2 regions of the Paenisporosarcina sp. genome follow, and region 1 is predicted to be linked to the other one. Evidence: a T-box and tRNA genes for the amino acid it is inferred to sense, from the RefSeq annotation. Region 1 holds a T-box; the other holds one or more tRNA genes.

Region 1 (8,715 bases):
TTGTGCGGGTGTTTCGATGCTTCATAAATGTATGTTCCTGAAGCAGCATTCTTTAAATGAATCTCTGTAATCATGACGCTTGTAGCCACTTCATCGATCATGTTCAGAACCGATTTAATGTCCTTATCATCTAGAGCTGTAAAGACAACATGGATCTCTTCAGTAAGGTAACGTTGTTTTAAAGTTCTAATAAGTACTTCCATTCCCGCTGGATTGTGAGCACCATCAATGATTACATTCGGCAACACTTCTTCAAAACGCGCAGCCCAACTTGATGTTGCTAATCCTTGTCGGATGTTTTCTTCTGAAATAGTAAAGCCATATAAGCTATTAAGCAAAAGAACTGCCGTTATTGCAAGCGACGCATTTTCAATTTGATGATGTCCTGCCATTTTTATGGTTAACTCTTTAAATTGCATATCATTTAATTGATAAGTAAAGTGTTGAACTTTTATATTTTGAGTCACATCTTCAATTATAAAATCTTTATATAATTGAAAAATTGGAGATTGTTCGATTTTAGCTTTTTCTTCAATAACTTGTACTGCTTGGCTATCTTTAACTGCACTTATTACCGGGATTTCAGGTTTAATAATTCCGGCTTTTTCACGCGCAATAGCTTCTATTGTATCGCCTAAAATTTGTGTATGATCTAAAGAAATCGAAGTTATTATTGATAATAATGGAGTTAAAACATTTGTCGAGTCAAATGTGCCGCCTATTCCTGTTTCGATTAGGGCAATATCTACTTCCATATCTCGATAATAGACAAATGCAATGACTGTCAGGATTTCAAAAAAGTTGGAACCTTCTCCAACTTGACCTTCTTGAAGGTATGGATATATATCATTCATATATTGGATTAACTGATCATCTGTAATCATTTGATTGTTGATCATCATTCGTTCGTTGACAACTTCTAAATGCGGAGAAATAAAGCTTCCGACTCTCAGTCCTTCAGCCATTAGGATTTCTTTTAAAGCATTTAAAGTGGAACCTTTGCCGTTAGAACCTGCAATATGAATAGAGCGAAACTGTTCATGTGGATTACCCAATGCTGATAAAATCGATCGAATTCGACTTAATCTACTATTACGTTCCGTTTTTTGGTTCATGTTATAAATGTATTCAGTTACTTGATCAACAGATATAAACACATTGGTCACTCCTCAATCTCAATATTCTCGGAATTTCCGAGAATTCAATTTATTCTATCACGTTCTCTCGAATAAAAGATATCACTTCTTAAAAGAAAAATGTCCCAAATAATAATTTCGGGACATTATATCCATGGTAACTTGTGCTTGAGACCATTTTGACGAGTAAAATCGAAAAAGTGACGAGTAATCCCCTAAAGTTTACGAGTAAAACACCGAAAGTGACGAGAAAACGCATCTAAAGACATTCCCCCTGGAAATCGTCCGTCGTAAATGAAATTCAGTTTTATTACATGTCTATATAAAAATGCCCCAAACACAAAAGTTTGGGACATTCACTAAAATTATAGATTTTTAAGCTCAGCCAATCGTTTTTCAACTGTTGCATACTTTTCAAGATAATCTTGTTCTTTTGCACGTTCTTCTGCAACTACGGCATCAGGAGCTTTCGATACGAATCGTTCGTTCGATAGTTTACCTTGAACAAGTTTGACTTCTTTCGCCCATTTTTCTAATTCTTTTTCTAATCGAGATGTCTCTGCCCCAATATCAATTAAACCTTCTAATGGCAAGAATAGTTCAGCTCCTGAAACGACACTCGACATAGATTGACCAGGTGCTTGAATATCTTGACCTAATACAAGTGGCTCAGGGTTACAGAACTTCTCTAAATACATTGCATTTTCTTCTAAGATCACTAATGTTTCTGCATCTTTAGCTGAAATATACAATGGAACTTTTTTGCTCATTGGCGTTTGAACTTCTGCTCGGATTGTGCGAACTGCACGAATAATATCAGAAAGTAATTTCATACTAGATGCTTTTTTACTGTCCGTTAATGATTCATTAACCGTTGGCCACGCGGCAATCGTAATAGATTCACCTTCGTGCGGTAGGCTTTGCCAAATTTCTTCTGTAATGAATGGCATAAACGGATGGAGTAAACGCATAGTGTTGTCTAACACGTAAGCCAGCACTGACCTTGTCATCTTCTTCCCTTCTTCGTCTTCTCCGTATAATGGCAATTTCGACATTTCAATATACCAATCACAGAAATCATCCCAGATGAAGTTGTATAAGGCGCGACCTACTTCACCGAACTCGTATTTTTCAGCAAGCTTCGTTACTTGATCGATTGTTTCATTTAAACGAGTCAAAATCCATGCATCTGCAACTGATTTATCTCCAGATAAATCGATATCTTCGAACTTCATGCCTTCCATATTCATCATCGCAAAGCGTGATGCATTCCATATTTTATTGGCAAAGTTCCAAACGGACTCTACTTTTTCAATAGAGAAACGTAAATCTTGTCCTGGTGACGAACCGGTTGATAAGAAGTATCGAAGTGCATCCGCTCCATATTGATCGATAACATCCATTGGATCTACACCGTTTCCAAGTGATTTCGACATTTTACGTCCGTCTTCCGCACGAACTAATCCGTGAATTAAAACATCGTCAAATGGACGTTGTTCAGTGAATTCGATTCCTTGGAAAATCATACGAGAAACCCAGAAGAAAATAATGTCATAACCAGTTACTAAAACATCCGTTGGGTAATATCGTTTAAATTCAGCATTTTCTTCATCCGGCCATCCCATTGTCGAAAACGGCCATAAAGCTGAAGAGAACCATGTATCTAATACATCTTCATCTTGCTTCCAGTTTTCAGCATCTGCAGGTGCTTCATGTCCCACATAAATTTCGCCTGTTTCGTTATGATACCAAGCCGGAATACGATGTCCCCACCATAATTGACGCGAAATACACCAATCACGAATGTTTTCCATCCAACGCATATACGTATTTTCAAATCGCTCAGGTACGAACTGAACTTTATCTTCGCCTTGTTGTAATTGAATTGCTGCATCGGCAAGAGGTTGCATATTAACAAACCATTGTGTGGATAGATATGGCTCAACTACTGCACCACTGCGTTCTGAATGTCCAACTGAATGAGCATGTTCTTCGATTTTGAATAAAGTGCCCGCTTCTTGTAAATCTGCAACAATTTGTTTACGGCATGCAAAGCGATCTTGCCCTTCGTATTGAGCCGCATTTTTGTTCATTGTTCCATCTTCATTCATAACTAAAACACGTTCTAAATTGTGGCGATTCCCGATTTCAAAGTCATTTGGATCATGTGCTGGTGTAATTTTAACCGCACCGCTACCAAAATCTTTATCCACATAATCATCTGCAACAATTGGTATTTCACGTCCAATAATCGGTAGTGTTACCGTTTTACCGATTAAGTGCTTGTAACGATCATCTTCAGGATGAACCGCTACAGCCGTATCCCCTAGCATCGTTTCAGGTCTAGTTGTAGCAACTTCAATATGACCAGTACCATCTGTTAGTGGGTAACGCATATGATAGAAAGCACCCTGTACATCTTGGTGAATTACTTCGATATCGGATAAGGCTGTTTTAGTCGCGGGATCCCAGTTAATAATTCGTTCACCGCGGTAGATTAGACCTTTGTTGTACAGCTTCACAAATACTTCTTTAACCGCATTTGAAAGACCATCGTCTAGAGTAAAACGTTCACGCGAATAATCTAGACCTAAACCAAGTTTTGACCATTGCGCACGAATATGGGTTGCATATTCTTCCTTCCACTTCCACGTTTCTTTTACAAAATCTTCACGACCTAGATCGTAGCGAGATTTGCCTTCTGAGCGAAGCTTTTCTTCTACTTTTGCTTGAGTTGCAATCCCTGCATGATCCATCCCTGGTAACCATAATGCATCATATCCTTGCATGCGTTTCATACGAATTAAGATGTCTTGCAAAGTTGTATCCCATGCATGACCTAAGTGAAGTTTACCCGTAACGTTTGGTGGTGGAATAACAATCGTATAAGGTTCTTTATCACTGTTTGGTTGAGCTTCAAAAAACTTACCATTTAGCCACCATTCATAGCGTCCTTGTTCAATGGACTTTGGATCGTACTTTGTTGATAATTGAGGTTTTTGTTCAGTCATTTTCAGTTCCTCCTTATTTTTGGGAAATAAAAAAACTCCTATCGTCACAAAAAGGACGAAGGAGTTGTTCGCGGTACCACCTTTATTCGCAGATGACAAAAAAACATCATCACGCTCTCAAGATTCTTAACGGTTTTAAACCGGCATCTGCTACTCAAGTTCGTTCACAGATACTGCTCCTGGGCGACATTCAAATACGCGCTAACGGAAACTTTCACCAAATGTTTCCTCTCTAATGATAACGACGTGATTTTACTCTTCCCAATCAAAGCATCGATATTTAATTGAACCAATTGTATCGGAACTTCCAATATGAAGTCAAGTTTTTTTGAAAGGAGATTTTTATGAGACGAGGATATAATCCCTACCTACTTCCCCCATGGTTACGAAAGACCCGATTTTATTGTAAAAATATTATTTTACCGATTACTGTTTTTGAATTAATTCGAACGATTTTTCTTCCAACAACATTCGATTTTTTATTATTATGTCTATTAATTGCGATTTTATTTTTATTCCAAAAAGATATTATTTAACTTGGTAAACTGAATAGGTTTCTTTCAATTCTTTTAAGAAAAATGGTTTGGACTTACCCGTCACTTCTGATGATTCGCTCACTTCGTTACTTGATGCCGATGAAGAAGATGATGAACTTTCTTCAACTGCCAATTCAGGCTGAACCAATTTTTCATAAGCACAATCTACTGCCCAGTTAATCTGAAGCGTTTTGTCATTTGTAACGATTGGATCAATTTTCGTGATCGTAAACTCTGGAACGTTTTGACTTTGATTGTAATCCGCTGGTAGCTCAATGGAGTGAGGAACGGCATATTCAAAGTAACCGTGTTCACCATTCATCTCTAAATCTTCAATTGATACCCAATCTGATATCCCATGATGTTCACATTGACCAGGTTCAAACGCCACATAAGCAGAAATATGGTAAATTCCATTCAGACAACAATACCCGTCCTTTTGTTGAAATTCGAATCTAGGTTTTACTTCTACAAGCGTCGTTCCGGTCGGTGTGCCAAAACTTTCTGGAAAATAAAAATTTTCTTGGAATGACCAATTTACTTTTTCCAATTCTTGTCCTCCTTCACAACTATCTGTGAAAGATTGTATGCGAGGGAACATAGAATTATGATTTAACCCATTTTTTTAAAGCCATTGTCACTAGAGGTCCTGCCAATAAAAGTATGAAAAAGATGCGAAACAAATGAAAACTTGTGACGGTGGATAAATCTGCTCCAGTTTCAAGTGCCGTAATGGACATTTCTGCAATGCCTCCTGGAGCAGCACTTATAAAGAAGTCGAGAAAAGAATTCACTGGATGGATGAACATAAGTAGATAGGCCATGAATGCACAATATGTGATGAGTAAAATATTCGTTGCTAATATCGACCAAAATAATCGGAGTGTAAATAGCTCAGATACTTTTTCAAGTTGCAACCCTAAGTGCGCTCCTACGAAAAGTTGGGATACGATCAGAAGCAACGTTGGCACTTCTACAACAGAATGGTCCGTGAAAAATTGAACAATGGCCATCGATAGGATTGGAGCCATTAGTTCAGGTAAAGGAAAATGAACTCTTTTCATGAGGATAAACAAAGTCACACCCATTCCAAGAAAAAACAAGAAATGTGAGACATTAAAAGATGGTAAGTTATTTAGTGACAACTCATCAAAGTGAGTCCCTTTAGGGATCCACGCTGTTAAGAATGGAACAATCGTTACAACAGCAAAAATACGGAAAGTTTGCATTAAGGTCACTACCGTAGAATTAGCTGATTTTACTTCCTCGCTCAATAAAACCATTTGAGAAAGTCCACCAGGAAGTGAACCTAATATGGAAGTTGCTAAAGATTCACCAGACATCTTCATAAACAAGTTACTTAATACTAAAGCCATTCCCACAACTGAAACGGTTAAAAGAATCATTAACGGAAAATCAAACCACATAAGCTCTACTGCTTGTCTTGTAAATGAAGAACCAATTTGAACACCTAAAATGATCAGCCCTATTTGTCGTAATAGCTTTGGCCAAATAAACTCGAGTTTCGTGACCTGTCTTAAAAGTAATAAAGCAATCATCGGTCCTAGTAACCATGGTAAGAATACACCAATTTTATAGAAGGCAAACCCACTTAAGGCGGCAATTAAAAACGTCCGAAAAATCAACCACTGTTTTTGCATTCTTTACACCTCATATTCACTGAAAAGTCTCTGTTATATACTGAGACCACATTCCCTTAGGTTTATTCTTTCTAATTAAAAGCTCTTCAAAGAATGACCTAGATTTTATCTTACACGAACTGACTGTTGAGATGATCCGTCAAATCTTCGAAATAGGAAATGAGACACAACGGATCTCTATATAATTTTTGTTAACTAAGCCCATTGAAAAAAGCCCTGGTACTCATAGGAGTACCAGGACAAAAAAGTTAGACTAATTGAGCAAATACTTTATGGAATGCTTCAACTGTTTTTGCAATATCTGCTTCCGTATGGGCAGCAGATAGGAACATTCCTTCAAATTGAGACGGTGGTAAGAAAATGCCTTCTTCCGCCATTAGTCGATAATATTTTGCAAATAACTGAAGATCTGACGTCTTCGCAATATCATAATTTGTTACGGTTTCATTTGTAAAGAAGAAGCCAATCATAGAGCCAGCTCGGTTAACTGTGTGTGGAATATTGTATTTCGTTGCTGCTTCACGGAAACCAGTCTCTAAAAGATCAGCTAATTTATTGAAATGATCATAAGTCTCAGGTGTTAATCGAGACAATGTCTCAAGTCCTGCAGTCATAGCTAGAGGATTTCCTGACAATGTTCCCGCTTGATATATTGGACCACTCGGTGCAATTTGAGACATGATCTCAAGTTTACCGCCATATGCCCCTACAGGTAGTCCTCCACCAATTACTTTGCCAAGACATGTGAGGTCAGGTTTCACGTTGAAATGACCTTGTGCACAATGATAACCAACACGGAAACCTGTCATAACTTCATCAAAGATAAGCACTGTTCCGTTCTCTGTTGATAAGTCACGAAGTCCTTCCAAGAAGCCTGGTTCAGGTCCAACTACCCCCATATTCCCAGCTACAGGTTCAACAATAATGGCAGCTAAATCATCACCATGTTGCTTGAAAGCTTCTCGTACGCTTTCTAAGTCATTATAAGCTACTGTAATTGTGTTTTTCGCCACTGATTCAGGAACACCAGGACTATCTGGTAAGCCTAGGGTAGCAACACCTGATCCAGCTTTAATCAATAAGCTATCGCCATGTCCGTGATAACAACCTTCGAATTTCAGAATTTTATTGCGACCTGTAAATCCTCGAGCTGCGCGTAAAGCACTCATTGTAGCTTCTGTTCCAGACGAAACCATACGAACCATTTCGATTGATGGCACTCTTTCCATAACAAGCTTTGCTAAATCATTTTCAACCACAGTTGGAGCACCAAAGCTCGTCCCTGTTTCTGCGACTTTTTGAATAGCTGATACGACATCTGGATGTGAATGACCTAAGATTAGAGGTCCCCAGGATAATACATAGTCAATATAGTCATTGCCATCAATATCAGTGATTGTTGCGCCTTTTCCACTTGCCATGAAGATTGGATCCATATCAACCGATTTAAATGCACGGACTGGACTATTCACGCCACCCGGCATTAATTTCACGGCTTCAGAAAATGCTTGTTTTGACTTTTCGTAAGAACGTCCCATTATTTAGCCCCCAACCAACGTGCCACGTCTTTTGCATGGTACGTCATAATTAAATCTGCGCCTGCACGCTTCATACTTGTTAACGTTTCAAGAACGATCTTTTCTTCATCAATCCAGCCATTTTGTGCAGCTGCTTTGACCATTGCATATTCTCCACTTACATTGTAAGCAACAACTGGAATATCAAAGTTATTTTTCACATCACGTACGATATCTAAATACGATAAAGCAGGTTTTACGATTAAGAAATCTGCACCTTCTTCTACATCAGATGTAGCTTCTCGCATCGCTTCATTACGATTAGCGTAATCCATTTGGTATGATTTACGATCGCCAAATTGTGGTGTACTGTTAGCTGCATCTCGGAAAGGACCGTAATAAGCTGACGCATATTTCACTGCATAAGACATGATTGGTAAATGTGCAAAACCGGCTTCATCCAAACCATATCGGATTGACGCTACGAAACCATCCATCATATTAGATGGAGCAATAATATCTGCTCCCGCTTTAGCTTGCGCGATAGCTGTACGTGCAAGTAAATCCAATGTCGGATCATTTAACACTTGGCCATTTTCGATAATGCCACAATGACCATGGTCTGTGTACTCACATAAACATGTATCGGCAATAACCATTAAGTTCGGTTGGCGCATCTTTACAAATCGAATGGCTTCTTGAATGATACCGTGATCATGATAAGCTTGTGTGCCTTCTGCATCCTTTTCCAGAGGAATTCCAAAAAGTATGACAGATGGTATTCCTAGTGCTACCACTTCATCAATTTCTTCCCCTAAGTTATCTAGCGATAGTTGATAAACACCTGGCATTGA
Region 2 (8,715 bases), on a different contig from region 1:
TTGCCAAGAAATGCCGTCTAAAATAGTCGGTTCGATATATAAATCGTTTGCATCCACTTTTCCTCCGAATACGATTTGAGAAGATTCCTTTTGGAGTAATTGTTCCAGTCGATCAAATTGACGAGCATTGATGATTCGGCCGTAATCCGGAGTGCTTTGACGATTTTTTCCGAAAAATTCTGTAATGGTTTTCGATAATAATTGAATGAATCGATCTTTCACATCTTTGTGCACGAGTAAATAGTCAGGTGCGACACATGTCTGCCCTGCATTGACAAATTTACCCCAAACGATTCTTTTTGCGGCAACTTCTAAATTTGCTGTGTGATCAATGATGGCCGGGCTTTTTCCACCAAGTTCTAAGGTAATCGGTGTTAATCTTTCTGAAGCAGCTTTCATAACTACTTTTCCAACCGCAACGCTACCAGTAAAGAAGATATAATCAAATGGCGCATGTATTAAAGCAGATGTCTCTTCTTTCTCACCTTCAACTACACGAATATAATGTGGAGCGAATGTGCTTTCAATAATTTTACGTATAATTTGAGCCGTGTGATAAGCAGATTCAGATGGTTTAACAATTGCACAATTCCCTCCAATAATGGCCCCGATTAATGGTTCCATTACCAGTTGAAATGGATAATTGAAAGGTCCAACGATTAATACAGAACCATAAGGCTCACGTAAAATAAAACTTTTCGCTGGCATTAAATGAAGCGAAGTTTTTATTGGTTCAGGTTTCATCCATTCATCTAGATGTTTCAACATAAATCCAATGCTATCTAAAACAAATCCAACCTCTGTTGCATATGCTTCGAATTCACTTTTTCTTAAATCCTTGTACAAAGCTTCTATTATTTCCGCTTCGTGATGCTGAACTGCTTGTTTTAATTTCACTAATTGTGCTTTACGAAATTCAGCGGACTTTGTCATCCCTTTATAGTAAAAATCATGTTGTACATTGATCATTTGTTCTACATCTTGAGCTGTAAAATTCATTTTCTCACTCCATTTCTTATAGCCTAATAGTAGTCTTTCGTACGTTAATAATCAAAAGATTAAGAGGCTGTAACTGTTCGCTCAAAATCTACACTAGCAATTGATCAATCCATTTTTGGACGATTAATCCTTCTTCAAAAGTCACGAGGTAAGCTTCTTTATTTTGCATTATGGAATGACACTCTTCAAACAAGGTGGAGGCTTTGACAGTAGGCTCTATTCTTCTAGCTTCCTGATCCATTTCCGCTTCCCATAACTCCGACCAATTTTTTAAGGTCATCACTTTTTTTGACCCATAAATTTTAAATGACAACACTTCTTCTTGAGCTATACCAGACTGGCCATTTATTAGAATCGGAATTCCTTCATTCGTCTTACCAAATGCAATTGTACTAGTTTCACACAATTCTATATTTTCAGGATAATTGGTTTGAAATGCCTGTATGGAAAAATGATTAAATAGTCTATACATGATTTGAAAGTAATGTGGAAATACTTCTCTTATAAAGCCACCTTGCTCGCGTGATGCAATCCATGGATTTTGCTGCCACAGTCTCGGCCAATGTGGAAAATAAGTTTGAAGCTCGATTCTTTGGATGCTTCCGAGTGAACCATCATTTACTGCAGCCATCATGGATTGGACTGCATCACTATACATAAGCGGAAAATGCATGGCAGAATGGACATTCATTTCCTTTGTCACTTCGACCATCCGTTCACCTGCGCTTACGTCATGGGCAAGAGGTTTTTCAGATAATATATGACAGCCGTGTTTTGCAGCTAGCTCAGTCAGTGGAGCATGTTGATTAGGAGGCGTTCCAATATACACCCAGTCAGGTTTTAAAGCCCATAACTCATCTAAAGAATTCAAACTATGTAAATGATACTTTGACTTTATTTCCTGTAATCGTGTCGAATTTTCATCATACACTGCCACGATTTCACATGTAGAATGCGCCAAAATCTGATTAATAATACGTTCTCCTACAATGCCGGTTCCGATTAGAGCAAACGTTGTTTTCTTCAAGTGATTCAACACTCCTTCTAGGAAATTTGTTTCATTTTTTAAAAACTTTGTTTCAGACTGTAACTTTTACGGGTAAAGAACTGTCAAACAATTAAGAAAAATAAGGGAGGAAATACACATGTTAAAAACAGAAACTTGGTGGGAACCCATCTTTTCAGGAAGCTTAAGCTTAGGGATTAATAAAGATCGCTTAAACGAGTTAGAGGAAGAAGCGTTCATTTACTTTGATGATACTGAAGAAGTCGAAACATTGGAACAATAAATTTGAAGAGAAATAACCAAATATGTCATACATAAACAGCTTCCCCTTAATTCAAAGGAGAAGCTGTCTTTTTTTGTTCATATAAATAAAACATTAAATAATACACAAAGGCACTTAGTAAGGAAAGAATGGCAATGATGGTGAACGTCCAGAAAAACCCGAACCAAACCGTCATTGGAATTGATAATGGTGCAATCATTCGCCCGACCGTATAGCGTAAACTAGCTGCTGCAAAATATTGGCCCCTCATATGTTCAGGTGCCAACTTGGAAATAAAGCTTTGAGATAAGCCGACAATCATTAATTCGCCAAATGTAAAAATCGCCATCGCTAATACGAAAATCCAAAACAATTCATAATAAGCGAAAACCATCATCGCGATTGTATATAAAATGGAAGATATAAAGAAGACATTCTTTTCACTGAATTTCAGTACATAACGTGTAACAGCTACAGTGAGTAATGCAACCAATAAACCATTCTCTGAAATAAGTACACTAAATGCCAACTCGCCTGTTAACTTGAAATCCCACCCAAAAACAGACATCAGTTGAGGATTTGCAATCACTTCCTTCACATATACAGGAAGTAACAAATCAAGTTGCATAAAAGTTTGTGCACTTAAAACTCCTGCAATGATAAATAGTAAGAAGAGCTTATCCTGCATAATCACTCCGTAATCCTTTACCTGCATACGAATGGCATGCATCGCCCCTTTAGGAGTATCCGTTGCCAGGTTATCAACATTCGTTGGTAATGTTTCTTTCGTGAACTTAATTAAAATCCATGCTAATAATAAACACACTAAGCCTGCAACAACCATTAAACCAAAACGTGCACTAAAGAAGAAAATCCCACCTAAAATTGGTCCAACAACGACCGCAATATTGATAGATGTATAGAAGACTGCAAAGACTTCCCCTCTATGCTCTTCTGGAACGACATCAGCGACCATTGCTTGACTCGCTGGCCAGTATAAAGAACCAAAAACACTAGCAATTGTAAAAGCAATAAATCCTAATCCCGGCGATTCCAAGAATGGTGAATTAGCGAAAGCAAATAAAAAAAATGCTGCTCCCTGTCCAAATGACGAAATGACCATCATCGTTCGGCGACCAAATTGATCCGCGCAATATCCACCAACTAAATTTGCAGCGACCGAGAATACTTGAGACAAAATAAGCAAAAACCCAGCCGTTGTTTTCCCGAATTCCTCTGCAAAATAGATCGCAAGAAACGGGAAGAACATCCAAAACGTGATGTTCATAAATGCTTCACCGATTAATCTTGCTTTTAAACTTTTATCCCAATCTTTAATCTTCATGTTGTTTCTCCCTAGATGACTTGCTCAAAACACTAATCCTATTCAGGTTAAGTTGAAATAATAAGCAGTACAACTGTTTCTCTAATTTTTTATAATTCATGTATTCATAGCTTCTATTGATTTTCTGTAGTTTCTTTTTTGCTAATAAAGCCTGTGAGATAGAAATACGCATTTTAAATCGAACCTATTCAATACTTCTCCACAAATAAAGCGATGCATAACTTAAAAATGGAGACCACTGTGGGAAATGTGAAGCCATTTCTTCAGCTTTCGGTTTTTCAGTGGTTCCCCACAATTTCTTCAACGCATTTTGAAGTCCGATGTCCGCTAATGGGAATAAATTAGGTCGCCCTAGTCCAAACAATAAAAAGCTTTGTGCGGTCCAAGGTCCAATTCCTCTATATTTAATGAGAGTTTGTGTAATCGTATCATCTTCTTCAAGTGCCAATTTTTCAAGATCTAATTCCCCACTCGCTATCGCTTGAGATACACCAATCACATATTCGGCTTTGCGTGTACTAAATTGAAGTTCTCTTAGTTCCTCCACTTGAATCTGTGCAATCTTTTCTGGTGTTGGATAAAACCATACCCCATCGATTTCATGGCCATATGTATGCACAAATCGAGTCGTTAATGTATGAGCAAAAGATAAGTTTAACTGTTGATGAATAATACTTTTCATTAACGTTGCGTAAAGTGAAAATTCACGCACAATCGGAGTACCCTTATGTTCGTCAAAAACAGACGATAAATTAGTAGACGCAAAATGTTCATGTATCGGATCTAACGAACGGTCGAAGTGAAAAATCTCTTTTACGAAGTTCATTTGTTCTTCAGATTCAACATTATCCAATTCAAATACAGGTTGATTTGTAGTTCCGGTTGCACGGAGTGTCAGTATTTTTCCTTCTTTAAGTGGAATATGAACACTTCTGTTTTCTTTATTTAATGAAATAATAGGGTCCATTGAAAGACGATCCAATACTCGCTCAAAATCGTAGGCAAAATCTAATTCGATTATTCGTTTCATAATAAAACCCTTTCTACATGAAAAAATAGAATATGATACCATATGTACAGGTGATGAAAAATGAAAAAATGGCTACTCTGTTGTTCAATCCTTCTTTTATTAACAGCATGTGAAGAACAACCAAGTAAAACGACAACAACGACCGGCACGACCGAACAAATTCCAGTAGAATTAGTCGAAGTAATAGACGGCGATACCATTAAAGTTAAGTATAACGGAAAGACCGAAACGATTCGCTACTTACTTTTAGATACTCCGGAAGTCAGACATCAAACGCTAGGTAAACAACCCGGTGGCGAAGAAGCGAGTGCACGTCACAAAGAGATTATGAAAACTGGACAAGTTTCGATTGAATTTGATGTCGGTGATCGAATGGATGACTACGGTAGACTACTTGCATATGTGTATATCGATGGAAAATCCGTACAAGAAATTCTGTTATCTGAAGGGCTTGGACGAGTAGCCTATGTCTTCCCTCCAAATACTCGTTACTTAGATGAGTTTGAGGAAGCTCAAGAAATTGCCAAAGATGCGAAAAAAGGCATTTGGGAAGTCGAAAACTATGCAACGGATCGAGGTTTTGATCAAGCTGTATTTGAGCAAAATAGTGACTGTTTAATTAAAGGAAATATTAATCGTGATGGGGACAAAATTTATCACGTACCAGATAGCCAGCACTATATCCAAACAAACCCAGAAGAATGGTTCTGTTCAGAGAAAGAAGCAATGAGTGCTGGCTTTAGAAAAGCTGGCAGATAAATGGTGTGATTTGAAGAAATATGTGGCTGAGTAGCATAGCGTACGAGGTGTTATTCTCGATCTCATGAGGAGTATTCTAGGATTGACTGGGCGTATTCTAGGATTCGTTAGGTCTATTCTAGAATTCGCTAGGCACATTCTAGGATTCGACCCCTCTATTCTAGATTTCACCCGCTTCATTCAAAAATTCACGATTTCCAAACAACTTGAAAAGGAAATTCACTCCTTTTCAACGAAAGAATATACCTTACATATCAAAAACCGCATCATGAAGAAGGGAATGAATCAGATGCAAGTACTTGTACTTCGATTTGACTATAAATTGTCCACTAAATTAGAACAAGATCAAAGTAATCTCGCAGGGGCTGCCCTTCGTGGGAAAGAAACGTTAATTCCTCCTCATATGAGTTTGTTTACTTTTGAACAAGTTCATCCTGGAATTCTTGGCGAAATCATTAAGCCGTGGAGTGAAAAGCAAAAACAATTGCTTATCTCTCTCGCTTCACTTGGCTTTTTTAAACAAAAGGGCACGTTTTTTGCCGCTCCTGTGATCACGAAAGAATTAATAGAATTCCATACAGATTTGTATAATTTAATTGCCGATTTACATACAACAGAGATATCCCCTTACCTGCCAGGAAAATGGGTACCTCATGCTACTTTATTAAACAACACAGCACTTAATATGTGGGGACCATTGTTCCAACGTGCTGCCTTAGCATTTGAGCCGATGGATGGAAAAGCAGTAGCCATCGAATGTTGGACCATCGTCAACGGTCGAGCTCAAACTGAATGGACTCACTTCTTAAGCTAGTAATGCATGACAGCATGACACCTATCCTAGGGCATTGACTATTTAGTCCACAGCGATATAATAGAATTTGTCCTAGTAAAAACGATCTTGTAGCTCAGCTGGGAGAGCGCCACCTTGACAGGGTGGAGGTCGCTGGTTCGAGCCCAGTCGGGATCATTGGGTCTAGAACCCGTAAGAAACCTTTAGGAACAAGGGTTTCTCTAAAAAGCATCATCTCTTCGGAGGCGATGCTTTTTCTTATGAATTCATAATATGGGTTAAAATATGGGTTGAGATTATTTTGAAATAAAAAAAGCACACTCAAACGAGTATGCAATAAACATTGCGAGACATACATCAATTAATGATTTGCTAACAAGTTTTATAAATTTCATCAATCAAATTTCCATAAAACTCTACGTTGCGGTCTCTTGTATCGACAACACTATCTAGTGTAACACTTTCTCCAATAGAGAAAGTTAGCTTCAGAGTACGGTTAAATAATCTGTTGTTTCCTTTATCGTAATTCATTTCCATTACGTCATATAGATTAGTTTGGAATATAAAATGTCCGTTATCACGAGTAACCACAGTAAAAGTGTCTTCAGCGAATATGTAGAATCGGTATACTCCATTTTCGGAATGAGCAAAATAAAGATCAATAGGATAAATTAAATAGTCATTCTCTTCACCAAAGTATTTTTTAACCTCTGCCATTACACTACTTCTTACACTAAGTTCATGACTCCATTTAACTTTTTCTATTAGTTCTGCAACTTCCTGTGTGAATGCATATTCTAATCATCCTTTCCTTATCCTTACAACACATATTCGACAAGACAAGATATAAACCTTTATTAAACGTTCGACATTTAACCACATTTGGGCAAATAAAAAAACACCTGGTTAGAGGTGCTTTTTTACGAATAAGATAAAATTATTTCATCAGTTATTAATTTGTTCATTCCAGATTTATATACTTTTATCCACGGTTTTCCTTCTTGATGAGTCATATCAACAAGGTCCCAAGCGTCTAGGTGTATATATTTTTTTATTATTTCATGAATAGTATCTAATGCTACTTTACCATGCTCTGTTGAAATAATTCGCATAAAAGATGGAGAAATGGCTAAATCTGAAGAGTAAATTAATACATTGTCATCTTCTTCATAATCAATTAGAGACGATCTATGAACTTTAAATACATCATATACACTTTCGACAACTGGACCGTGTTTCCAAGCATATATTTCATCATTAAATAATCTAACCCCAGTAATTTTCAGAAATTCTTCATAGACAAAAAAGATCATTTTTTGTAATTTCAAATGTGTATTTAATAAAATTCATATTTATTTCTAAACTATCAATTTCTTCGATAGTGTTTCTAACACAAACATTCCGAACCTGAGTTTTTTTCAAGTTGATTGATTGTTCTAATTTCCCTAACCATTGATTTGAGTAATCATGATGAATCGTATTAATATTTAATATGAGATCAACCAGAGAAATCAAATCATTTTCTTTTAATCTCATTAATCATACCACTCTTTCAATAAACTAATTGTAATTACATTTATATCATATAATTCTACACAATGTTAATAAATCCTTTCCCTCCTTATATAAAAAAACCTCCATTTAGAACCTGTAAAACATGTGGGATTGACTACCTATAAATTAAACAGCGAAATAACACTAACTTGCACATTCGCACTTTATACAGCAGTTGCACTTCTAAACCTGCTTTGAAGCTAAGGTACATATAGGTTAGAGGTTATTTGCCTGCACACACCCTAAAAAGCACCTTCAGCAAATAGCCTTTTTAGTGGGGTTTGCCTATTTGTCGGATTTGTACAAAAAAAGACCACCCAATCAAGGGTGGCCACTAACGAAGGAGATAGCATTACTTCATAAAGTAATTAGGATTTCATCGTTTCAGTTGAGATCATTTTGCTCCTTCCTCTTTCTTCAATTGCTTCAACTTCCCTTTTGCTGCTAATCGAGGTGCCGAGGTTCTCATGAAAAACTTGAATATTTCTTTTCTTGTCTCATCACTTCGAATCTTCTTCATTTAGATTTCCCCTTCTTACTACCAAACAGCTGATCAAGTGAACTAGTCCTCTGTACTGTCTTTCAACTTTTAACTGAAGAGCCCTCTTATCTTCACCATCCCTTATATACCCGTCCAGTTATCTGGTACACAATAAAAGTTAATCATACAAAAAAGATCCCATTTCGAACATGAATTGTGATCTTTAAAAGTGCTATGTATCAGGTGGCTCTAATTACTCGAATTGAAATATTAGATAGCTTATAAATTAAATATTGAACTTCAAAAAAAACCAGCCCAAAAGACTGAGTTTTCGCACCAAATATTCATAAGTCTTCTTCAACTAAAGCAGCCGTTAGTTCAATAAGAAATTGAAAACTACCTTAGTAATCCCTCTTTAAAATTTTTATAGTCGAAATACTCTTTCCTATTTATCTTTGTAAACTTTATTATTCTCTGTTTTTCATT

The links. The T-box of region 1 lies ahead of AC3EA5_RS04200 (valine--tRNA ligase). A T-box ahead of a tRNA ligase gene usually reads a tRNA of that ligase, here a tRNA-Val.
Region 2: it encodes a tRNA-Val, which carries the amino acid that the T-box ahead of AC3EA5_RS04200 (valine--tRNA ligase) is inferred to sense. The anticodon was not compared.

The regions. Positions count from the first base shown of each region.
Region 1 covers NZ_JBYNRN010000012.1:189,390-198,104, reverse strand. Annotated here, with positions in the region: gene AC3EA5_RS04205 (bifunctional folylpolyglutamate synthase/dihydrofolate synthase) at 1-1,157, opposite strand, end outside; gene AC3EA5_RS04200 (valine--tRNA ligase) at 1,502-4,147, opposite strand; T-box leader at 4,196-4,425, opposite strand; gene AC3EA5_RS04195 (hypothetical protein) at 4,492-4,683, shown strand; gene AC3EA5_RS04190 (hypothetical protein) at 4,676-5,233, opposite strand; gene AC3EA5_RS04185 (AbrB family transcriptional regulator) at 5,289-6,344, opposite strand; gene hemL (glutamate-1-semialdehyde 2,1-aminomutase) at 6,593-7,882, opposite strand; gene hemB (porphobilinogen synthase) at 7,882-8,715, opposite strand, start outside.
Region 2 covers NZ_JBYNRN010000036.1:44,522-53,236, forward strand. Annotated here, with positions in the region: gene AC3EA5_RS13725 (aldehyde dehydrogenase) at 1-999, opposite strand, end outside; gene AC3EA5_RS13730 (Gfo/Idh/MocA family protein) at 1,088-2,026, opposite strand; gene AC3EA5_RS13735 (hypothetical protein) at 2,145-2,288, shown strand; gene AC3EA5_RS13740 (MDR family MFS transporter) at 2,335-3,612, opposite strand; gene AC3EA5_RS13745 (DNA-3-methyladenine glycosylase family protein) at 3,797-4,642, opposite strand; gene AC3EA5_RS13750 (thermonuclease family protein) at 4,703-5,401, shown strand; gene AC3EA5_RS13755 (2'-5' RNA ligase family protein) at 5,682-6,215, shown strand; tRNA gene AC3EA5_RS13760 (tRNA-Val) at 6,299-6,371, shown strand; gene AC3EA5_RS13765 (hypothetical protein) at 6,567-6,911, opposite strand; gene AC3EA5_RS13770 (Panacea domain-containing protein) at 7,115-7,507, opposite strand; gene AC3EA5_RS13775 (hypothetical protein) at 7,488-7,730, opposite strand; gene AC3EA5_RS13780 (hypothetical protein) at 8,143-8,268, opposite strand; gene AC3EA5_RS13785 (FMN-binding negative transcriptional regulator) at 8,697-8,715, opposite strand, start outside.